Regions from separate parts of the Bradyrhizobium zhanjiangense genome, predicted to be linked through region 2. Evidence: predicted binding sites of a transcription regulator. Region 2 holds the regulator's gene; each other region holds the start of a gene.
The links. Region 2 encodes LexA, which represses DNA repair genes until DNA is damaged. Its sites were predicted from a motif close to TGTTCNNNNTGTGTTCNG; they were not measured.

Region 1 (3,270 bases), 4.0 Mb from region 2:
GCGGACTGCGTGAACTTGTCGGCGGCATGGGCGAAGGTGGAGGCGGTCGATTGCGCCGCGTTGGTGCGGCCGGTCAGGGCGTCGGTGCGGTCGCGAATGGCGGCAAGGGTTGCGGCGGTCGCCTCGGCGCCCCCGGCCACCGAATTGGCGGCGCGCTCGAGCTGGCGGATCATGGCGCCCAGCTCGAGTTCCAGCAATTCCAGGATCTCCCTGGCGGAATCGCCGTCCGTGGCGGGGACGGGCTCGAAATTGGCCACCGGCTGCGGAGCTGCCGCGGGCGCAGCCATCTCCGGCAGACGCTTCCGAAATAGTCCGAACGCCATCACGTCTCTCTTGTCGGGGAACGGGCGGACGCTATTTTCGCAGGCCGAAATGAAATCAGGGTTAACAATGCCCGACCTCTAGGCACGGACCATTACGGTGGCTACCTCTACAGTGCTACCTTAAAGTACCAGAGCCCTTTGATTCCGGTGGGTTGGCGGCCTATAAGGCCGCGCTTCCCACCCCATCGGCGAACGATTCCAAAGACCATTCAAGAGACCACGCATGGCCGGACATTCCCAATTCAAGAACATCATGCACCGCAAGGGGCGGCAGGATGCCCAGAAGTCGAAGCTGTTCGGCAAGCTGGCGCGGGAAATCACCGTCGCGGCCAAGCTCGGCACCCCTGACCCCGCCATGAACCCGCGCCTGCGCGCCGCCGTGATCGCCGCGCGCCAGGAGAACATGCCGAAGGACAATATCGAGCGCGCCATCAAGAAGGCGCTCGGCAGCGACGGCGAGAACTATGACGAAATCCGCTACGAGGGCTACGGCCCCGGTGGCGTCGCCGTCATCGTCGAGGCGCTGACCGACAACCGCAACCGCGCCGCTTCCGACATCCGCTCCTTCTTCACCAAGTCCGGCGGCAATCTCGGCGAAACCGGCTCGGTCTCGTTCATGTTCGACCGCACCGGAATCATCGAGTACGACCGCAGCGTCGCCTCCGACGACGCCGTGCTGGACGCCGCGATCGAGGCCGGCGCCGACGACGTCGTTTCCGGCGAGGGCGGCCACGAGATCTATGCCTCGACCGAAGGCTATCGCGACGTCGCCAAGGCGCTGGAAGCCAAGTTCGGCGAGCCGCGCAAGGCCGCGCTGATCTGGAAGCCGCAGAACACGGTTGCGGTCGACGACGAGACCGGCGAGAAGCTGCTCAAGTTGATGGACCTGCTGAACGAGCACGACGACGTCCAGAACGTCTACGCCAATTTCGAGGTGTCGGACGCGCTGATGGCGAAGATGGGTGGGTAGGGCACTCTCGTGTCCCGGACGCGCTGCAGCGTGAAACGCTGCTGCGCAGAGCCGGGACCCATCATTCTCTAGGCATCGATGGCTAAATGGGCCCCGGTTCAGCGCCGCATCGCTTTGCGCTGCGTCGCGCCCGGGGCACCAGACCGGCTTTCCCCTGTTACTTCCGTTCTGTTTCTGTTTCGCTTCCAGCGGCCAGCCGCTATCACTGGCGCATGACTGCGCTCCCGATTCGTAGCCCCGTTCGCATCATCGGCATCGACCCCGGCCTGCGCCGCACCGGCTGGGGCGTGATCGAGGCTGAAGGCAATCGTCTGATCTACGTCGCCTGCGGTTCGGTGGAACCGCCGGACGATTTGCCGCTGTCGAGCCGGCTGCTCGCGATTCATGAGGGGCTCGCTTCCGTTCTGTCCGATCACAAGCCGATGGAGGCCGCGGTCGAGCAGACTTTTGTGAATAAGGACGGCGTCGCGACGCTAAAGCTCGGCCAGGCCCGCGGCGTTGCCATGTTGGCGCCGGCGATGTTCGGCATCAGTGTCGCCGAATATGCGCCGAACCAGGTCAAGAAGACGGTGGTCGGCGCCGGTCACGCCGACAAGCAACAGATCGCGATGATGCTGAAGATATTGCTGCCGAAAGCCGAACCGCCGTCCGCGGACGCCGCCGACGCGCTCGCCATCGCCATCACCCACGCCCATCACCGCCAGAGCACGGCGCTCAGGCTGAAGGTGGTGGGGATATGATCGGCAAGCTCAAGGGCCTGATCGATTCCTACGGCGAGGATTTCGTCATCCTCGACGTCGGCGGCGTGGGCTATCAGGTGCACTGCTCGTCGCGCACGCTGCAGCATCTGCCGTCGCCGGGCGAAGCGGCCGTGCTGTCGATCGAGACCTATGTCCGCGAGGACCAGATCAAACTGTTCGGCTTCCGCACCGACCAGGAGCGCGAATGGTTTCGCCTGCTTCAGACCGTGCAGGGCGTCGGCGCCAAGGTCGCGCTGGCCGTGCTCGGCACGCTGGTGCCAGCCGACCTCGCCAATGCCATTGCGCTGCGCGACAAGGCCGCCGTATCCCGCACGCCGGGCGTTGGCCCCAAGGTCGCCGAGCGCATCGTCACCGAGTTGAAGGACAAGGCGCCGGCTTTCGCCAATGTCGATCCTGCCGTGGTGCATCTCGCCGGCGCCGTCGACGACCAGCGCGCGCCGCGGCCCGTGGCGGATGCGATCTCGGCGCTGGTCAATCTCGGCTACGGTCAGCCGCAGGCGGCTGCGGCCATTGCGTCCGCGTCGCGCAGTGCCGGTGAAGGCGCTGAGACGGCGCAGCTCATTCGCCTCGGCCTGAAGGAACTCGCGAAGTGAGCGACCCCAAGGCCAACCGCATGGTCTCGCCCGAGCGCCGCAGCGACGATGTCGGCGACACCGCGCTGCGGCCGCAGTCGCTGTCCGACTTCGTCGGCCAGCAGCAGGCGCGCAAGAATCTCTCGATCTTCATCGAAGCGGCGCGCAAGCGCGGCGAGGCGCTGGATCACGTGCTGTTCGTCGGGCCGCCCGGCCTCGGCAAGACCACGCTGGCGCAGATCGTGGCCAAGGAGCTCGGCGTCGGCTTTCGCGCCACATCGGGCCCTGTCATCGCCAAGGCCGGCGATCTCGCCGCGCTGCTGACCAATCTCGAAGAGCGCGACGTGCTCTTCATCGACGAGATTCATCGTCTGAGCCCTGCGGTGGAGGAAGTGCTCTATCCCGCGATGGAGGACTTTCAGCTCGACCTCATCATCGGCGAAGGGCCGGCCGCGCGCTCGGTGAAGATCGAGCTGTCGAAATTCACCCTGGTTGGCGCTACCACGCGCGCGGGCCTGCTCACGAATCCGCTGCGCGACCGCTTCGGCATTCCGGTCCGGCTCAATTTCTACACCATTGAAGAACTCGAGAGCATCGTCAGCCGCGGCGCGCGTGTGCTCAATGTCGGCATGAGCGCAGACGGC
Region 2 (3,270 bases):
CGGCCGCGACGGACACCTGCATGTGATCCGGACGAGCAAGGACGGCTTTCTGCTTAGGGAGTGGTTAGCTGCCGACGCTGATCCGCGCGACGCCGGGAGTAGCTCGCTGGCCGACGGCGTGTCGTGCGACGAGGCCGGCTGCGTGACGCCGCTCGCCGACGGGAGGCTGGTTGCGCTTTCCTTGCGGATCGACGCGCTGGCTGATGATTGCAGCCGCGCCGCGCTGGTAGTGACGCGGCGGCCCGCACCGCCCGATTGCGCGGCGATGGTGGTCGATCGGCAGCGTCTCACCAGCCAAGGCGCGCTGGCGTTGACGCAGCGTGGTGACGGTTTTGCGGTTCAGGCTGTGAGAGCAAGAGGCACAAGCCGCCCTTGGCTCCCGGCCGGCGCCGGCGAGGGTGATTTCGACGGAAGCCTCGCGCCGAAGGCCGCTACGGCCCGCAACCGGGACGCGACTCCGGCGGAGACCGACTTGCAGGCCGACGATTAAGGCCAGACGATTAAGAACAAATGCAGGAGCTGGTCCGGGTCCAGCCGGACTTCCGCAGAACATAAATCATACCATCTCGCCGGCCTCGGCCGGCGATGGCATTTTCAATCCTGGCCCGACCTGGTGGCCAGGGACGGCTCAGCCGATCGGCAGACGCGTGATCGTCGGCCGGCTGTCGGCATCGATCTGCGGCTTGTGCTCGCGCTCGCTGACCGGCTGCGTCACCGGCAGTTGCAGCACGGTTGCGTGCTGGCCTTCGACGAGCTGCGTCACCAGCACGTATTTGCCGTCGGGGAATTCGATCGCGTCATGATGGCGATCGGGAATGTGCGGATCGATCTTGCCGAACTTGCCGACGCGGGAGTTGATCGTGCGCGTCCAGATCCAACGATTGTCGTAACGGACGTTGTCGGCGAAGGCGAGCTCCGTTCCCGGCAGCAGGCAGACGGCCACGGTCGGGTCGGCCGCGGAAGCGAAGCCGCGCGTCGAGGTGCCGCGGAACGTTGTCGACACGATCGTCTCGCCGACTTCGGCGGGGCGCGATGCAACGGCATGCAGACTGTAGTCACACATCGGGTGCTCCTATTCGAAGATAGCAACCCGCGCCTCTTTCGGAGGCGCAAGCCTCTATCAGAGTGGAAGCACGTAACATTCTGCTTGGTTGTGGGCGAATCTGCGGCTGGCGTCAGTCGGATGCGATCACATTATCTTTCCCGAATCCAATAGGAACAAAGCTCGCTTCAGTGCATTTGGCGGATGCGAGCGTCAGCGGCCTGCGGGCGCCGACCATCCGGAATATGGCCAACTCGGCTGTGGCTGTCGCGCGACGGCACTTCGGGCGCTGCGGAATTGCTCACTCGTTGTCGCATGCGCCGACTTGCGGGGATGGTGCTGCGATTGTACTGCGAATGCTTGCGCTGCCGATGCAGCGATCAGCACAGTTGCGAAGGCGCTCAAAACGATCCTACGCATCGTTGTCTCCTCGATCTCTTGAGCCGCAAAGCGATGAGTGCTTCGGGCGGCATGCCGAGGACGTAGCGCTTGGAAAGGGGCCAGATAATCTGCCCAAGACCAGAAAGACTATCCAGCTGAAGCGGACAATCCGTCCGCTCCAATCGGAATCATCGGTATCGAATGACCACTGAGTCTTCTCAGTACTTGCGGTACAGTCCGATCAGCTTGCCCTGAATCTTCACCCGGTTCGGCGGCAGGATGCGCACCTCGTAGGCGGCGTTGGCGGGCTCGAGCGCGATCGACGCGCCGCGGCGGCGGAAGCGCTTGAGCGTCGCTTCCTCGTCGTCGATCAGCGCCACCACGATGTCGCCGGTATCGGCGCTCTCGTTGCGCTGGATCAGCGCCATGTCGCCGTCGAGGATGCCGGCCTCGACCATCGAATCGCCGCGCACTTCGAGCGCGTAGTGTTCGCCCGAGCCGAGCATGTCGGGCGGTACGCTGATGGTGTGACTGCGGGTCTGCAACGCTTCGATCGGCGTACCGGCTGCGATGCGACCCATCACCGGCACCGCAACGGGACGCTCGCCCTCGTCGGCGGGTGGGCTGGAGCTCGCGCGCACCTTGCCGAGATTGCCCTCGATGACGCTTGGCGTGAAGCCGCGGCGGTTGCCGGCGGCCGCCTGGAGCTCAGGCAGCTTGATCACCTCGATGGCGCGAGCGCGGTTGGGCAGGCGGCGGATGAAGCCGCGCTCCTCCAGCGCGGTGATCAGGCGATGGATGCCCGATTTCGAGCGCAGGTCGAGCGCATCCTTCATCTCGTCGAAGGAGGGCGGCACGCCGCTTTCCTTCAGACGTTCGCTGATGAACCGCAGAAGCTCGTATTGTTTGCGCGTTAACATCTCGACCAAAGTCCCCCGGTTGATGTCGTTCGATTGCGAGACGCTGAATTGGAGCGGCGAACCGCTACATCCTCGAAACAAATCATGAACGGACACTATATGTTCGATATGTGTTCCGCAACTGCTTAATTTTGCGTGAACACGACAAAGTTCGCGGAACACGTGTGGTGGATGCGCTCAGACGGGCAGGCGCAGCACCTCGCAAGGCGAGCCGGCTCCGGCCTTCGGCGCGAACGGCGCGCGCACGAGAAGTGCCTGTGCCGCAGCGAGATTCGCAAGCAGCGAGGAATCCTGGTGATGGACGGGAACGGCCACCAGCGTGCCGTCGTCGCGCTGTTCCAGACGTGCGCGAAGATAATCCGCGCGCATATCGTTTGCGCCCACATCGCGGCCGAGCACGGCGCGCTCATGGCGGTGATGAATCACGGATCGACCCGATACCGCACGAATCAGCGGGACCATGAACAGGAAGGCGCACACATAGGAGGAGACGGGATTACCCGGCAGGCCGATCACGCGCATCGCACCGAGCCGCCCATGCATCATCGGCTTGCCCGGGCGCATCGCAATCTTCCAGAACGCCATCGAGATACCTTCGTCCCTCAGCGCCTGCTGGACCAGATCGTGGTCGCCGACCGATGCGCCGCCGGTCGTGACCAGGATGTCGGCGCCGCTCTCGCGGGCGCGGCGGATGCCGGCGGTGGTGGCCTCCAGCGTGTCGGCGGCGATGCCGAGGTCGATGGTCTCGGCCCCCTCGCTGCGGGCGAGCGCGTGCAGGGCATAGCCGTTGGAATAGACGATCTGGCCGCGGCCGGGCGCGGCGCCTGGCATCACCAGTTCGTCGCCGGTGGCGAGGATCGCGACCTTCGGGCGGCGGCAGACGGCAAGCTGCGGGTGATTCATGGCGGCGGCGAGCGCGAGGTCGCG
Region 3 (3,270 bases), 3.1 Mb from region 2:
AGCAGGCCGCGCGCGATCAGCGGCGAGCCCGGATAGGCCTTGAGCTCGCCCTTCGGATTGAAGGCGCGGACGATGTCGAGATAGGGCTTGGTCAGCGCCGCGGTCTCGTTCGACAGGCGCGCCTGCATCAGCCGTGCAATGCCGGTCAGCCACTCGCCGCCGCGGCGTGCCTCGTCGCTGCCGAGGTCGTAGAGACCGGCGCCGGCATGGGTGTCGATGACGCGGAACGCCGCCGGCTTGTCCTGCAAATAAGTGAGGATGCGCGCCAGCACGATGTGCTTGATGACATCGGCGAAGTTGCCGGCGTGGAAGGCGTGGCGGTAGTTCATGGGATCAGACTATGTTGTCTCGCGCGATCCCAACCCCTTGTCATTGCGAGCGCAGCGAAGCAATCCAGAATCTAACTCCGGAGGCAGTCTGGATTGCTTCGTCGCCAGCGCAAAATTGCTTCGCAATTTTGTCGCGGGCTCCTCGCAATGACCGGAACTATCCACCCCTGATCGGCGGCATCGTCACCTGGTCGCGGCGACAGGCGCGGCGTTCGATCTCGTCGCAGGCGCGGAATTGCAGGTCCTTGCTGAGGCAGATGCGCACCTCGGAGAGCCGGGTCCGGTTGCAGGTGACCGAGATGGCGGCATCGTTGAGGCCGGGATTGGCCTTGATGAAGGCGTCCTCGATCTCCGCCGGCGCCACGGTCTTGGCCTGCGACAGATCGAGATATTCGGCCGGGATCTTGATCGCGGCGCGCGCCTTGCGGATCGTCTCGAAATAACTGCGGCCCTCGAGCCCGGAGCAGGTGCCGTGCTTGTCCCATTCGTTGAAGATCAGGCCCGGCGCCGGCATCAGGTCGAGCATCGAGGAGACGATGCTGCGGTTCAGCCGCGGTGCCGGCCGCTGGCAATATTCGGGGAAGCCGTTTTCATATTGCGGCCACAGCCCATGCACCACGAAGGCGTAGGGGCGTCCGCTGCACTGCATCTGTGAGCGGCCGCCGCGCTCGGCCGCTTCCTCGCAGAAGGAGGGCGACCATGACAGCGACAGCACATAGAAATCGAACTCGCCCGGCGCGTTCTGCCGCTTGTCCTGGGCCTTTGCGTCACCGGCGAACGAGGCCAGCCCCGCGGCAAGGATCAGGGAAAGGGTCAGCGAGATCACCAGGCGGGAGAACGAATGCAATCTGGAATGAAACATGGCGACGCCCCTCAACTAGACTGTGCAAGGAAGCCTAGCAGGCGATAAGAACATTTCAAGAACAAAATTCAGGCGACCGCCATTCAGCCGCCAGATCGACCCGAATCAGGGCTTTGCGGCGCGGCAGGCCGGATTATAGGCCCAGTTGCGGTCGACGCCGACGACGCACCATTCGACGCCATTGCCGTAGCCGGCGAAGCCGCCATCCTCGATGATCGAGAAATGCACCTTGCGCACCTTGCCGTCATTGAGCAGGGCATCGCCGGTGCAATAGCGGCGCGGAATGTTGTCGGACTGCCAGGGACGGAACGCGGTCTCGCGAACGGCGGAGAAGCCGGTGATTTTCAGCGAGGAATTCCAGAACGAGCTTTCTTTTTCCCAGAACTGGGCGGCGATCGTCGGCAGCGCCTTGTCGCAATCGGCGACGGCGCCGTCGTAGCGCGGTCCGCTCAGCCAGAAATTCAGCTCCAGCGGATTGGCGGCTCTGGCCTCACCGAACGACAGCGCCCCGAACATGAGGCCGAGCACGGCGGCAAAGCGGAGCGATTTCAGGGAGGGGGCGCGCATGGTCAATCCGGACAGCTGGGTCTTGCGAAGGTCGGACGGTGCCGCGAAGGCCGGGGGAGGTCAAGTGCACCGCGGCAACACTTCGCCAGGAGTTGACCATATCGTCGCAGCCGACAGGGCTTCCGTTCTTTTCACTTCCAGTCCGGCACCGTAAACTGGGGGCAGCCAATTGGAGTGACGGGAATGCGAATCATTGCGGCCGCGGGCCTTCTTGCCTTGGGTATGATGGCGAGCCAGTCGGCGCGCGCCGATATCCTTCCAGTGCCGCCGTTCAAGGGCAACGACACCGGCGGCATCATCGCCTATTCGATGGCGACCCAGGCCGATGCGCGACAGGTCGCGGTCGATCACTGCGCGCGCTACGGCAAAGTCGTCAAATTCCTCGCGGTGCAGGCCTATGAGGGCGGCTACATCTCGTTCTCCTGCCGCTGGGTGCCCTATGGCGCTGCCGAGCAGCCGATCCGCACGCTGTACTGAGGCGTTGTCGTAACGCCCAAACTCTCAAGCCGGGAGTCTTCCACATGACGCGCAAACTCGCTTTGCTCGGCTCGGTCGCTTGTCTCGTGCTGTCGGCAGGCGCAGCCGGCGCCGACGAGCTGCCGATGCGCAAGGCCGGGCTATGGGAAATGAAGCTTGTCACGACCGGTTCGCCCGTGCCCGAGATGACCATGCAACACTGCACCGACGAGACCGTCGATAAGGAGATGAGCAACAACGTCTCCCCGATGGCCAAGCAGATCTGCGCCAAGCAGGAGATTAAGAAAACGGCGACCGGCTATGTCAGCGATTCCGAATGCAGCGTCGCCGGCGTCAGCACGACCTCGCATGCCGAGATCACAGGCGACTTCAATTCGGCCTACACCGTGAAGACCTCCTCGCATGCGCAAGGCGGCGTCGCCGGTGCGGCCGGGCGCGATAGCACCATGACGCTGCAAGCCAAATGGTTAGGGGCCTGCAAGGCGGACCAGAAGCCCGGCGATATCGTGATGCCCGGTGGCTTCAAGATGAACGTGCGCGATGTCGATAAGCTGAAGGCGCTGCTGCCGAAGTAGACGCACTCACCGCGCAACCGGTGCGCTCCCTCGCCCCGTTCTTACGGGGAGAGGGGTGAGGGGCCTCTCTCCGCGAACGAGATTTTTGTGAGACCTGTACCCCCTCACCCGAATTCGATCTGCGATCGAATTCGACCTCTCCCCGCAAGCGGGGAGAGGTGAAGATGCCGCCTACACCGGAATCCTCACGCTCGCCCTCAATCCTCCCATCGGGCTGTCGCCGAGTGTGATGTCGCCGCCATGGGAGCGGGCGATGTCGCGGGCGATCGCAAGACCAAGACCGGTGCCGCCTTCGTCCTGATTGCGGGCGTTGTCCAGCCGCAGGAACGGCTTGAACACCTCCTCGCGCAAATGCGCGGGAATGCCAGGGCCGTCGTCGTCGACCGTGACGGTGAGATAACGGTGATCGCGCTGGCCGGTGATGGCGATGGCCTTGCCGTAGCGCGCGGCGTTGGTGACG

Region 1: the regulator LexA is predicted to act here: its motif matches at 1,458-1,475, upstream of ruvC (crossover junction endodeoxyribonuclease RuvC).
Region 3: the regulator LexA is predicted to act here: its motif matches at 1,238-1,255, upstream of XH85_RS07790 (ribonuclease T2 family protein).

Annotation. Positions count from the first base shown of each region.
Region 1 covers NZ_CP022221.1:8,729,933-8,733,202, reverse strand. The annotation lists gene XH85_RS41765 (methyl-accepting chemotaxis protein) at 1-323, opposite strand, end outside; gene XH85_RS41760 (YebC/PmpR family DNA-binding transcriptional regulator) at 547-1,293, shown strand; gene ruvC (crossover junction endodeoxyribonuclease RuvC) at 1,506-2,033, shown strand; gene ruvA (Holliday junction branch migration protein RuvA) at 2,030-2,647, shown strand; gene ruvB (Holliday junction branch migration DNA helicase RuvB) at 2,668-3,270, shown strand, end outside.
Region 2 covers NZ_CP022221.1:4,697,999-4,701,268, forward strand. The annotation lists gene XH85_RS22425 (ComEC/Rec2 family competence protein) at 1-490, shown strand, start outside; gene XH85_RS45260 (hypothetical protein) at 629-1,063, opposite strand; gene lexA (transcriptional repressor LexA) at 1,642-2,343, opposite strand; gene XH85_RS22445 (molybdopterin molybdotransferase MoeA) at 2,521-3,270, opposite strand, start outside.
Region 3 covers NZ_CP022221.1:1,634,443-1,637,712, forward strand. The annotation lists gene XH85_RS07785 (23S rRNA (adenine(2030)-N(6))-methyltransferase RlmJ) at 1-329, opposite strand, end outside; gene XH85_RS07790 (ribonuclease T2 family protein) at 487-1,191, opposite strand; gene XH85_RS07795 (hypothetical protein) at 1,297-1,758, opposite strand; gene XH85_RS07800 (hypothetical protein) at 1,942-2,235, shown strand; gene XH85_RS07805 (DUF3617 domain-containing protein) at 2,280-2,810, shown strand; gene XH85_RS07810 (ATP-binding protein) at 2,982-3,270, opposite strand, start outside.